DNA from 3 places in the Acidovorax sp. GW823-FHT01C06 genome. Region 3 is predicted to be linked to each of the others. Evidence: predicted binding sites of a transcription regulator. Region 3 holds the regulator's gene; each other region holds the start of a gene.

What was found. Region 3 encodes FNR, which switches genes on or off when oxygen is low (the NO sensors DNR and NnrR bind a similar motif). Its sites were predicted from a motif close to TTGATNNNNATCAA; they were not measured.
Region 1: a site for FNR is predicted at 2,570-2,583, ahead of ubiU (ubiquinone anaerobic biosynthesis protein UbiU). Genes of this name have one in related genera too.
Region 2: a site for FNR is predicted at 2,260-2,273, ahead of AC1RCS_RS18470 (hemerythrin domain-containing protein). Genes of this name have one in related genera too.

The regions. Positions count from the first base shown of each region.
Region 1 covers NZ_JBXAKN010000009.1:32,339-36,404, forward strand. Annotated here, with positions in the region: gene trhA (PAQR family membrane homeostasis protein TrhA) at 1-315, opposite strand, end outside; gene AC1RCS_RS17920 (U32 family peptidase) at 334-1,263, opposite strand; gene ubiU (ubiquinone anaerobic biosynthesis protein UbiU) at 1,457-2,491, opposite strand; gene AC1RCS_RS17930 (MFS transporter) at 2,688-3,863, shown strand; gene AC1RCS_RS17935 (LysR family transcriptional regulator) at 3,860-4,066, opposite strand, start outside.
Region 2 covers NZ_JBXAKN010000009.1:157,439-161,504, reverse strand. Annotated here, with positions in the region: gene AC1RCS_RS18480 (YbfB/YjiJ family MFS transporter) at 1-327, opposite strand, end outside; gene AC1RCS_RS18475 (alkene reductase) at 507-1,610, shown strand; gene AC1RCS_RS18470 (hemerythrin domain-containing protein) at 1,624-2,202, opposite strand; gene AC1RCS_RS18465 (methyl-accepting chemotaxis protein) at 2,421-4,066, opposite strand, start outside.
Region 3 covers NZ_JBXAKN010000013.1:56,459-60,524, forward strand. Annotated here, with positions in the region: gene hemN (oxygen-independent coproporphyrinogen III oxidase) at 1-1,119, opposite strand, end outside; gene fnr (fumarate/nitrate reduction transcriptional regulator Fnr) at 1,306-2,028, shown strand; gene AC1RCS_RS22170 (hypothetical protein) at 2,094-2,387, opposite strand; gene AC1RCS_RS22175 (FixH family protein) at 2,439-2,720, opposite strand; gene ccoG (cytochrome c oxidase accessory protein CcoG) at 2,793-4,066, opposite strand, start outside.

The DNA.
Region 1 (4,066 bases), on a different contig from region 3:
GCCCAGCAGCGACCAGCCCCAGGGGCCGCGCAGCGACACGAGCGCGAACGGGGTGTAGCTGCCGGCGATCAGCAGGTAGATGCTGCAGTGGTCGAGCTTTTGCAGCACGGCCTTGATGGCGCGCCGGCGCACGCTGTGGTACGCGGTGGACGCGGCGTACAGCGCCACCAGCATGGCGCCGTAGATGCTGAAGGCGACCACCTTCCACGGGTCGCCCAGGCGCGCCGCGAGCGTGATGAGCACGGCCGCGCCCGCCGTGGCGAGCACGGCCCCGGCCAGGTGGCTGATGCTGTTGAAGCGTTCTCCGGCGTACATGCGATGGGGGCCCGCGGGTCAGGACTGCGCCACGGCGCTCCGCACGCGCCCCTGCTCCAGGCCCGGGCGGCCGAACCAGTAGCCGTCGCAGGGGAGGTCGGGCATCAGCGGCTGCATGCGCTCCACCAGGTCGCTGGCCGCCTCGGGGGCGCGCGCGTGGCGGGCTTCGTCAAACGCGGCCACCACCTGCGGCATGTGCTGCGCCTGCGGGCTCAGGCGCAGCACGTCCACGCCGCAGGCGCGCAGGCCCGCCAGTTCGTTGGCCAGGTTGTAGACGCGGGCCGATTGCGTCTGCGTGCCGTTGAGCACGAGAAAGCCCTCGTTCTCGCGCGTGCGCAGCGGCAGCCCGTCGGCATGCTGCAGGCAGCTGAACTGGCAGTCGTCCTTGGGCAGGTTGCGGTGGCGCGCGGTGAAGCAGCGCGCCGAGTACGCCAGCGGCATGCGCCCGTAGGCGAAGACCTCGGTCTCCAGGCCCTGCGGGCGCTGCGCCAGCACGGCCGACAGCGCGTCCCGCGACATCTCCACCGGCATCACCCAGCGGGTGGCGCCGAACTGCGCCATCCACTGCAGCGAGTGCGCGTTGTACAGGTTCAGGTGCGGCCCGGCCACGAAGGCCCGCGGCCCGGTGGGTGGCCGCGAGAGGCAGTGCACGGCGCCCATGTCGTTGGCCTCCACGGTGAACTCGCCGTTGGCCGTGATCTTGTGCAGCAGGCCCACGTCCGCACTGGATTCGATGAGCACCTGGGTGGACAGCACGGCCTCCTTGCCCGCGTCCCGCAGCATGCGCGCCAGCGCCAGCCAGTCGGCCAGGCGCAGCTCATGGCGGCGCGAGCACACTGTCTCGCCCAGGTACACCACGTCGACGGGCGTGGCGGCCATGGCTTCGTAAAACGCGAACACGGTGTCGCGCGGCCAGTAGTACAGCAGGGGGCCGAGAGAGAGTTTCATGGGGCGGGCTTCAGGGGTTTGATCGTGGGATCCAGATGCTGGGAGCGGCGCATGGAGTTCGAATCTGGCGCGGCCCAAGCCAGCGACCGCCGCGCAAGGGCCGCCCCGCCGCGCTGGCGGTGTCCCCCTTCCCGCATCGCGCAAGCGAGGCGAGAGAAGGGGGAAGGCGCGAAGCGCATCAGGGGGTTGTTCTTCATTTCCAGGGGCGGTGGTAGGCGCCCAGCGTGTGCTGCTGCCCTTCGGCCACCTGGTCCAGGCTGGCCATCCAGCGCGTCTTGGGCGCGTAGCGGTGGGGGTGGGCCAGGCACTGGTCGATGGCCTCGCGCCAGACCTGCGTGACCTGGGCCACGTAGGCCGGGCTGCGCTGGCGCCCTTCGATCTTGATGGCGCGCACGCCCATCTTCACGAGCTGGGGCAACAGCTCCAGGGTGTTGAGGCTGGTGGGCTCCTCGATGGCGTAGTAGTTCTCGTCGCCGCCCACGTCGAAGCGGCCCTTGCACAGCGTGGGGTAGCCGGCGCTCTCGCCGGGCGCATAGCGGTCGATCAGCACGCCGTTCAGGCGCGACTCGCGGCCCTGCGGCGTTTCCACCCAGCGCACGGCCTTCGGGGGCGAGCACACGCCGTGCGTGTTGGGCGATTCGCCCGTCGCATACGACGACAGCGCGCAGCGCCCCTCGACCATCACGCACAGGCTGCCAAAGCCGAACACCTCGATCTCCACGGGCGTGCGGTCGATGACCTGGCGCACCTGCTCCATCGACAGGACGCGCGGCAGCACGGCGCGCACGATGCCGAACTGCTCGCGGTAGAAGTTGATGGCCTCGTAGTTGGTGGCCGAGCCCTGCACCGACAGGTGCAGCCGCAGCCGGGGGTGGCGCTGCACCGCGTATTGCATGAGGCCCGGGTCGGCCAGGATGACCGCGTCCACGCCCAGGTCCACCGCCTTGTCCAGGGCGCTGCGCCACGGCCCCGGGTTGGCGGCCTGCGGGTAGGTGTTGAGCGCCATGAAGACCTTGCAGCCACGCGCATGCGCATGGGCGATGCCGCTGGCGATGGCCGCCTCGTCAAAGTTCAGGCCCGCGAAGTTGCGCGCGTTGGTCGCGTCGCGCAGGCCCAGGTAGACGCAGCTGGCACCATGGTCCACCGCCGCCTTGAGCGCGGGCAGGCTGCCGGCGGGGCAGACGAGTTCGAGGGCGGGCGCGGCCTCTGCAGGGTTGTGGGGTTCCATGGCTCTGGTTCAAACGCAGGCCCCCGGTGGGAGCCCAAGCACTGGGTGGCACCATACCGAGGCCGCTGCGCGCGCCGGCTGATCTTCATCAACCGGAGTGCACAATGCCAGAGCAATGCAGTCGGACTTTGACGCGGCCCGGCCGCCCATGCCCGCCTCGACCCTTTCCTTCCCCATTCCAACAACACCCTTCGCCGTGAACAAGAACCTGTGGCTGCTGGCCCTGTGCCAGGGCCTTTTCCTGACCAACAACGTGGTCTTCATCGCCATCAACGGCCTGGTGGGCCTGCAGCTCGCCCCCTTTGGCTGGATGGCCACGCTGCCCGTGATGGGCTATGTGGTGGGCGGGGCCCTGTCCACCGCGCTCGTGGCCCGCAGCCAGGCCCGGTGGGGCCGCAAGGTGTCGTTCCAGATCGGGCTGGCCGTGGCGGTCGCGTCGTGCGGCCTGTGCGCGTGGGCGGCCTTCAGCGCCAGTTTCTGGCTGCTGTGCGCCGCCACCGTGGTGGCGGGCTACTACAGCGCCAATGGCCAGCTCTACCGCTTTGCCGCCGCCGAGCTGGCCCCCGCGGCCTACCGCGAAAAGGCCGTGTCGCTGGTGCTGGCGGGCGGCCTGCTGGGCGCCGTGGCCGGGCCGAACCTGGCCAGCGCCACGCGCACGCTGTTTCCGGTGCCTTTCGCGGGCGCCTACGTGGTGCTCATGGGCGTGGCCCTGCTGTCCATGCTGTGCATGGCGGCGATCCGCTTCGAGGCGCAGCCCGCGCGGCGCGACGCCGCGGGGCAGCCCGTCGCGGGCCGCCCCCTGTCCGAGCTGATGCGCCAGCCCGCGTTCGTGGTGGCCATCCTGGGCGCGGCGCTGGGCTATGGCGTGATGAACCTGCTGATGGCCGCCACGCCGCTGGCGATGCAGGTGTGCGGCTTCAACTTCGATGCAGCCGCGCTGGTGCTGGAGTGGCACGTGATCGGCATGTTCGCGCCCGGCTTCGTCACCGGCCACCTCATCAAGCGCTTTGGCGTGCTGTCCATCATGGGCGCCGGCGTGCTGCTGAACCTGGCCTGCGTGGCCGTGGCGCTCATGGGCGTGGAGCTGCACCACTTCGGCATCGCGCTGTTCATGCTCGGCGTGGGCTGGAACTTCCTGTTCACGGGGGCCACCACGCTGTCCATGACCGCCTACCGCCCCGAGGAAAAGGACCGCGCCCAGGCCGCCATCAACTTCTGCGTGTTCGCCACGCTGGCGCTCAGCTCGTTCTCGTCCGGCGTGCTGGTCACCACGCAGGGCTGGACGCTGCTCAATGCCGGGTCCCTGGTGCCCATCGTGGTCACGGGCCTGGCGCTCGCCTGGCTCGCGGCCCGGCGGCGGCGCGCCGTCTAGGCCCGCGTGGCTCCGGTGCCGGCACCGCCCGGCACCGCGACCGCGTGGGCGAGCCACCGGGCAAACGTGGCCACGGCGGGGTCTTCCTGCCGCCCCTGCGCCACGAAGAGACTGTAGCCACGCAGGCCGCTGTCATGGTGGGGATGCGCCAGCGCCAGTTCGCCGGACAGCAGCTCGCGCTCCACGAAGTAGTGCGGCACCAG
Region 2 (4,066 bases), on a different contig from region 3:
CAGCAGGAGCGGCACCGCCTCGGTGAAAAAACCGCAGAGCCCCATGAACACGGTGGCCAGCACCGCGCCGGCCAACAGCACGGCCCCGGGTGCGGCACGCCGCAGCAGCCAGGGCGTGGCCAGCGCGCCGACCAGGTAGCCCAGCGCATTCACGGTGTTCATCGCGCCCGCGAGGGTGTAGGACCAGCCCAGGTCCTCCCGCATGGGCGGCAGCAGCAGCGCGTACGCAAAGCGCGTGATGCCGAGCGACACCGCCGCCCCCATCGACAGCGCCACGGCCAGCCACAGCGCGGGCACGGGGCGGGGGGAAGGATGGCGGGGCGGCATGGCGTTTGATTCTGCCCCAGGCCGCGCCAGCGCGCCGCGGCCCCCCGCACACCGCCGGCCAGCCCCGGATAGCACAAAACCAGAGCCCTTGTTGACGCATGTGCGCTGCACGTTTTGCGCTGCAGCATTAACCTTCCGGGGTTGATCGATTGTGTGCAACCCGTTTTTGAAAGCCCCGCATGCCTTTTCTGTCCGACCCCGTCCAAGCCGGTGACCTGCAGCTGGCCAACCGCATCGCCATGGCACCGCTCACGCGCAACCGCTCGCCCAACGCCGTGCCCACCGACCTCGTGGCCACCTACTACACGCAGCGCGCCAGCGCCGGCCTGCTGATTTCCGAGGCCACCGCCATCAGCCACCAGGGACAGGGCTACGCCGACGTGCCCGGCCTGTATGCGCCCGAGCAGATCGCCGGCTGGAAGAAGGTCACTTCGTCCGTGCACGCGGCGGGCGGCAAGATCGTGGTGCAGCTGTGGCATGTGGGCCGTGTCTCGCACACCGACCTGCAGCCGGGCCATGCCGCGCCCGTGGCCCCGTCGGCGATCCAGGCCAAGACCAAGACCGTGCTCATCAAGGACGGCGTGCCCACGTTCACCCAGACCTCGGAGCCCCGCGCGCTCGAGATCGCCGAGATCCCCGGCATCGTGGCCGACTACCGCCGTGCCGCCCGCGCTGCCATCGAAGCCGGCTTCGACGGCGTCGAGGTGCACGCCGCCAACGGCTACCTGATCGATCAGTTCCTCAAGACCAGCGCCAACCACCGCACCGACGCCTATGGCGGCAGCATCGAGAACCGCGCCCGGCTGCTGGTCGAAGTGGTCACCGCCATCACGCAGGAAATCGGTGCCGGCCGCACGGGCATCCGCCTGTCGCCCGTGACGCCCGCCAACGACGTGGTGGACGCGGACCCGCAGCCCCTGTTTGACTACGTGGTGCGCCAGCTCGGCCCGCTGGGCCTTTCCTACATCCACGTGATCGAGGGTGCGACCGGCGGCCCGCGCGAACTGCCCGACCGCCCCTTCGACTACGCGGCCCTGAAGGCGGCCTACCGCGCGGCCGGCGGCCAGGGCGCGTGGATGGTGAACAACGCCTACGACAAGGCGCTGGCGGAAACCGCGCTCGCGAACGGCGCGGACATCGTGGCCTTTGGCCGGCCGTTCATCGCCAACCCCGACCTCGTGCAGCGCCTGGAGCGCGGCGCGCCCCTGAACGAGGTCAACCGCGCCACGCTGTACGGCGGCGGCGCGGAGGGCTACACCGACTACCCCGCCCTGTCGGCCTGAGGCGGGCGCGACGTCAGCCCAACCCGATCGGGCTGGGCGCCCGCATCACGATGCGCGTGAACAGGCGATCGTAGGCGGGGTCCCGCGCCTGGCCGGGCGCCAGCGGGTTGGTATTGCCGGCAAACGCCGCATCGATCGCGGCCCAGTCGCCAGGCTGCAGGCATGCCTGGGCCGCTGGCAAGACCACGGTTTCCTCCAGGCGCATGTGCTCCAGGTAGAAAGCGACATAGCGCCGCAGGGCCTCGGAAAAGGTGTCGCGGCGCGCCTCGCCCATCAGCTCCCAGCCCAGCAGCAGATGCTGCAGCTCGCGCACGGCGGCCTCGCCGCCCGCGTGTTCGCGCTCCAGTTGCGCGATGGCGCCGGCCGCCTCCGGCGAACGCTCGGCCACCTTCGGGAACAGCCATTGCGATTCCTTCGGGTGGTGCTGGCGTTCGGGGAATTCGTCGATGTAGAACAGCATGGCCCGCATCACGTCGAAGAACGCGGCGGGCTCGTCGCCCGGCCCCTGGTCCAGCATCAGGCGCAAGGAATGCAGCACGGCCGCAAGCGACGCATGCTCTTCGTGGATGGTCCGCAGGCTGATCGACGGCATGGCAGTGCTCCCCAGGTCACAAGGCCTCCAGATTGCCATGCAGGCGCCCGCCCGCGCATGACGCAGGTCAACAAACCGTCGGGGACCGGGTGCGCATCGCGCGGCCGGTGCGCCTGCGGCCGCCGCACGCCGGGCATGAAAAAGCCCTGCATGCGCATCCGCCCGCAGGGCCCATTCCGGGTGTGATGGCGCGCGGGCGCCACCGGTTCAATCCATCATCAGCGCGCGAGCAGTGCCCTGGAAGGCTCCCCGGCAAGCGCCTGGTGCTGCGGCGCCTCCACGGGTGCGTGGTGGGCGGCGTGGAGCATGGCGTCGGCCAGGCGGAACTGCTGCACCACCTGCGACAGGCGCGCGGCCTGTTCGCGCATGGACTCGGCCGCCGCCGCGGATTCCTCCACCAGCGCCGCGTTCTGCTGCGTCATGCGGTCGATCTCACCCACCGACTGGTTCACCTGGCCGATGCCGGCCGACTGCTCCGACGCCGCCGCCGTGATCTCGCCGATGATGTCGCCCACGCGCTGCACGCTGGCCACGATTTCCTTCATGGCCGTGCCCGCATCCTCCACGTGGCGCACGCCCCCGTCCACGGCCGTCACGCTGCTGTGGATCAGGCCCTTGATGTCGCTGGCCGCCGCCGCCGAGCGCTGGGCCAGGCTGCGCACCTCGCTGGCCACCACGGCAAAGCCCCGCCCCTGCTCACCGGCGCGCGCGGCTTCCACGGCGGCGTTCAGCGCGAGGATGTTGGTCTGGAAGGCGATGGAATCGATCAGGCCGATGATGTCGCCGATCTTGCGGCTGGAGGCCGAAATCTCCTGCATGCTGGAGACGGCCTGCTGCACCACCGAGCCGCCGCGCGTCGCGGTGCTGGAGGCCGATGCCGCCAGCTGGTTGGCCATCTGCGACGACGACGCGGTCTGCTGCACCGTCGAGGTGAGCTGCGAGAGCGAAGCCACCGCTTCCTGGGCATTGCTCGCCGTCTGCTCGGTGCGTTGCGAGAGGTCCTGGTTGCCCATGGCGATCTCCTGGCTGGCCGTGGCGATGTTGCCGCTGGCGTCCCGCACCTGCGCCACGAGCGCGCCCAGGCCCTGCTGCATGTCGCGCAGCGCGCGCTGCAGGTCGGCCACTTCGTCCTTGCCTTCGGCGGCAATGTTCTGGGACAGGTCACCCCCGGCAATGGCCTGCGCCATGCGGCGCGCCTCTTCAAGCGGGTGGCAGATCGAGTTCATGTTCATCAGCGTGGTGGGCACCACCACCACCACGGTGATCACCACGGCCAGGACGAAGAGCCACTTGGTCTCGCTGGACACCCGGCCCTGCTGTTCGACCGACTGGGCCACTTCGGCCCGCAGCACGGTATCGAGCTCTCCCACCAGCTTGTCGGCCTGGTCGAACTCGGCCACGGCCTTGCCGCTCATGCGGTTGGCAATCGTGGCGGTGTCGTAGCCGCTGGCTTCCAGCTGCCGGGCCACATGGGCAAACAGCTCGCGGTAGCTGTCCAGCCTGGCGATGATGTTGCGCACCACCACGTTGTCCGCGTCGTCCTCGCCCTCCAGGAACTTCGCGGCGATCTTCTTGGCCTTGTCCTGGCTGGCCAGCCACTTGTCGTGCGCGGCCTTCACGGCTTCCGGCTTCTCGTAGCCAATGATCATGTCCTTCTCGTACTGGCGGACGGAGCCCATCTCGCCGCGCAGCTCCGCCATGTAGCCCACCTTGGCGAAGGAGTTGTCCATGAAGTTCTGGCTCATGTCATGGATGCGGAACATGCCCAGCATGCCCGCGCCGCCCAGCAGGCCCAGCAGGCCCAGCACCACCGCGATGGCCCCCAGCATGCGCATTCGGATGGTGAACTGCCGCATGAACGAGA
Region 3 (4,066 bases):
GCGCACGAGGTCGTCCCGCGTCAGGGCCAAGCCACGCACCACGGGCAGACGCCCCTGGTTCAGCAGGTCGTAGTACTCATCCAGGGTCTTGGCGTTCTGGCTGTAGGTGGCGCCGACCCTGCCAATGGCCGACACGCCCAGGCCGATCAGGTCGCAGTCGGGCTGGGTGCTGTAGCCCTGGAAGTTACGGTGCAGGCGGCCCTGCCGCTTGGCGACGGCCAGCGAGTCCTCCGGCAGCGCGAAGTGGTCCATCCCCACATACACATAGCCGGCGCCCATGAACGCGTCGAGCGAACGGGAGAGCATCGACACCTTGCCGGAGGCTGCGGGCAGTTCGGCGGAGAGGATGCGGCGCTGGGGCTTGAACCGCTCCGGCAGGTGGGCATAGGCATACAGCGCAATGCGATCAGGCCGCAACTGAACCACCTGCGCCAGCGTACGGTCGAACGACTCCGGCGTCTGGCGCGGCAACCCGTAGATCAGGTCCACATTGATCGATTCGAAGCCGAGCGAGCGCGCGGATTCCACCAGCGAAAACACCTGTTCGGCGGGCTGGATGCGGTGCACCGCCTTCTGGACCTCGGGGTCAAAATCCTGCACGCCAAAACTCAGCCGGTTGAATCCAAGCTCCGCGAGCACGGCAAGCCGGTCGGCATTGACGGTACGGGGGTCCACCTCGATCGAGTACTCCCCGCCCGGCGCCAGGGTGAAGCTGCGCTGGAGCATCGCCATGAGTTCCCGCAAGCCATCGTCCGACAGGAAGGTGGGAGTGCCGCCGCCCAGGTGCAGCTGGCTCACCACCTGGCCCGTGCCGCAGTGCGCCGTGTGCAGATCGATCTCGCGGCTGAGATAGCGCAGATAGACTTCAGCCCGGTCGTGGTGCTTGGTGATGATCTTGTTGCAGGCGCAGTAGTAGCACAGCGACTCGCAAAAGGGGATGTGCACATACAGGGACAAGGGCAGCGCCTTGGTCAGGGTGCCCATGCGGCGCTGCTCGAGGGCGAGGGCGTAGTCCTCCTGGCCGAAGGCTTCCACAAACCGGTCGGCCGTCGGATAGGAGGTATAGCGGGGGCCTGGTACGTCAAAACGGCGCAGCAGGTCAGGCGAAACAGCGGTCATGGGGCGAATCCTTGCGTACACCTTGACTGTGCCGTAAGCTGCTCCCCATGTCCTTGACATGAATCAAGTGATGGAGTGGCCGGAACAGCGACAATTTGATGCATGTCAGTCGCCTGCCCGCCCTCCAAGAGACTCCCTCTTCGGCCATCGGGCGGTATGCTCGAAACCTAACTCCGCCCTGTGCCTATGAACCCGCTCACCATCAAAGTCGCCTGTTCCAATTGCAACCTGCGCGAGCTGTGCATGCCGGTGGGCCTGAGCGAAGAGCAACTGCACCGCATCGACGAGGTCGTTGCAGTTCGCCGCAAGGTGAAGCGCGGCGGCACGCTGTTTCGCAATGGTGAGTCGTTCACCTCGCTTTATGCCATCCGCACCGGCTTTTTCAAGACCTGCGTGGCCACCGAGGACGGACGCGACCAAGTCACGGGGTTCCAGATGGCGGGCGAGATCATCGGCCTGGACGGCATCGTGAATGACCACCACACCTGCGATGCGGTGGCCCTGGAAGACGCCGAGGTCTGCGTCATGCCGTTTGACCGCATCGAGGAACTGTCCCGCGAGGTCACCGCGCTGCAGCACCACGTGCACAAGATCATGAGCCGCGAGATCGTGCGCGAACACGGCGTGATGCTGCTGCTGGGCAGCATGCGTGCCGAGGAGCGCCTGGCAGCGTTCCTGCTCAATCTGGTGCAGCGCCTGCACGCCCGCGGATTCTCGCAGTCCGAGCTGGTGCTGCGCATGACGCGCGAGGAGATCGGCAGCTACCTGGGCCTCAAGCTCGAGACCGTGAGCCGCACCTTCTCCAAGTTTGTGGAAGAAGGCATTGTCGAAGTCAAGCAGCGCCATGTCCGCATCCTCGAGACCGACGCGCTCAAGCGCATCGTGAACAACCAGTCCGCCTGCCACTGAGCAAGGCGAGCCAGGTCCGCCCGTCCCGGCAACGCCTTGCCACCGGAGCCCGGCCGGTGCGCTGTTCAAGGGCAGGATGATGTCTTTCGGCAATCATCAGGGCGCTCGCCTTCGGGCACGGGGCAGCGGTTGAGTTCAAAGGGCGACATTGCCAGCAGCGTGGTCAACGCGCTGGAGGCCATGGTGATGGCCCAGAACGCAAAGAACGCGAGCGTGTAGACGCCCTGGCGCGACAGGGCCAGCGGCTGCCCGAACCAATGCAGGTCCTGCGGGTCCACCATCGCAAAAACCAGCATCTCCATCGCGCCCGCCATCAGAAAGGCGGGCCATGCAATCCACATCAGGCGTTGCGTCCACATCGGGGTTGTCTCCTGGTAAGGCCGCGCAGACCCGCTGCTCGGCCAGGGGTTTCAGCGTGGCTGGTCCTGAACCGGTGTCGCCGCGTGGTTGCGGCCCTTCATAGCCGGGGCCAGGCTCTTCTCCGGAGCCTCCAGCGTCTTGTTGATTTCGATGCCCTGGCGGTAGTAGTCCTCGGCGACCACGGGGTCTGGCCGCGAAATCGCCAGCCACAGCGTGACAAAGCCCGCCACGATGACGATGGCAGGGCCGGCGATGATCAGCCAGACGTGGCCGAATTTCCACCAGGGCGCAGCGGTGGCGGGGGCGGAGCCGATGGCTGGATTGGATGGCATGGGTGCTTGCTCCTCAAAAATCTTCTCGGTCATACAACGTCCCCGGGGCCGTGCACCGGGGTGCACGTCGCCTCATCGGGGCACCAGGAATACGGACTTCTCGGTCACATGGGCCGCAGCGCCCACCGCCTGCACATCGAACTGCACGGCATGGGAGCCCGGGGGCGCGGAGCCATACGGTATCTGCAGGCGCACGGCCACCCACCGGGACTCCGCGGGGCCAATGTCCACCTCGGCTTCAGAGGCCACCTCCAGCCCGTCCAGGCCGCGGGCGCCGATGCGGTAGCGCTGGGGGCCTTCGGTGGCGTTCATGATCTGCAGGCGGTAGATATTCTCCAGCTTGCCGCCCGCCACGATGCGCGACAGGGCCGCGCGGTCGCGCACCACATCCACCTTGAGCGGCGTGCGGGTGACCAGGCTGGCCATCATGCCCACGCACAGTGCCACCAGCACGGCGGTGTAGATCAGCACGCGAGGCCGCAGGACGCGCCGCAGGATCTGCGACTGGCTCCAGCGCTGCGCCACGCCGTTCTGCGTGGAAAAGCGGATCAGCCCCCGGGGGTAGTGCATCTTGTCCATCACCGTGTTGCACGCATCCACGCACAGTCCGCAGCCAATGCACTCGTACTGCAGGCCCTTGCGGATATCGATGCCCACGGGACACACCTGCACGCACAGGGTGCAGTCAATGCAGTCACCCAGGCCCTTGGCCTTGTGGTCGATCGTCTTGTTGCGCGGGCCGCGCGGCTCGCCGCGTTCCACGTCATAGCTCACGATCAGGGTGTCCCGGTCGAACATCGCGCTCTGAAAGCGCGCGTAGGGGCACATGTACTTGCACACCTGCTCGCGCATGTAGCCCGCATTGCCATACGTGGCAAAGCCGTAGAACAGCACCCAGAATATCTGCCAGTTGCCCTGCAGCGCCAGCAGTTCCGCGCCGAGCTCACGAATGGGCACGAAATAGCCCACGAACGTGAACCCCGTCCACAGCGCCACGGTGATCCATACCACCTGTTTGAGAAACTTCTTGCGGATCTTCTCGAAGCTCCAGGGCCCGTTGTCCAGCCGCAACCGGGCACTGCGATCGCCTTCGATCTTGTGCTCGATCCACATGAACATTTCGGTGTAGACCGTCTGGGGACAGGCGAAACCGCACCACAGCCGCCCCGCCACGGCCGTGAACAGGAAAAGCGACAGCGCCGAGATGATGAGCAGGCCCGTGAGATAGATGAAGTCCTGCGGATAGAGCACCAGCCCGAAAATATAGAACCGCCGTGCCCCCAGGTCGAACAGCACCATCTGGCGCTGCCCCCACTCGAACCAGGGAAGGCCGTAAAAGACCAGCT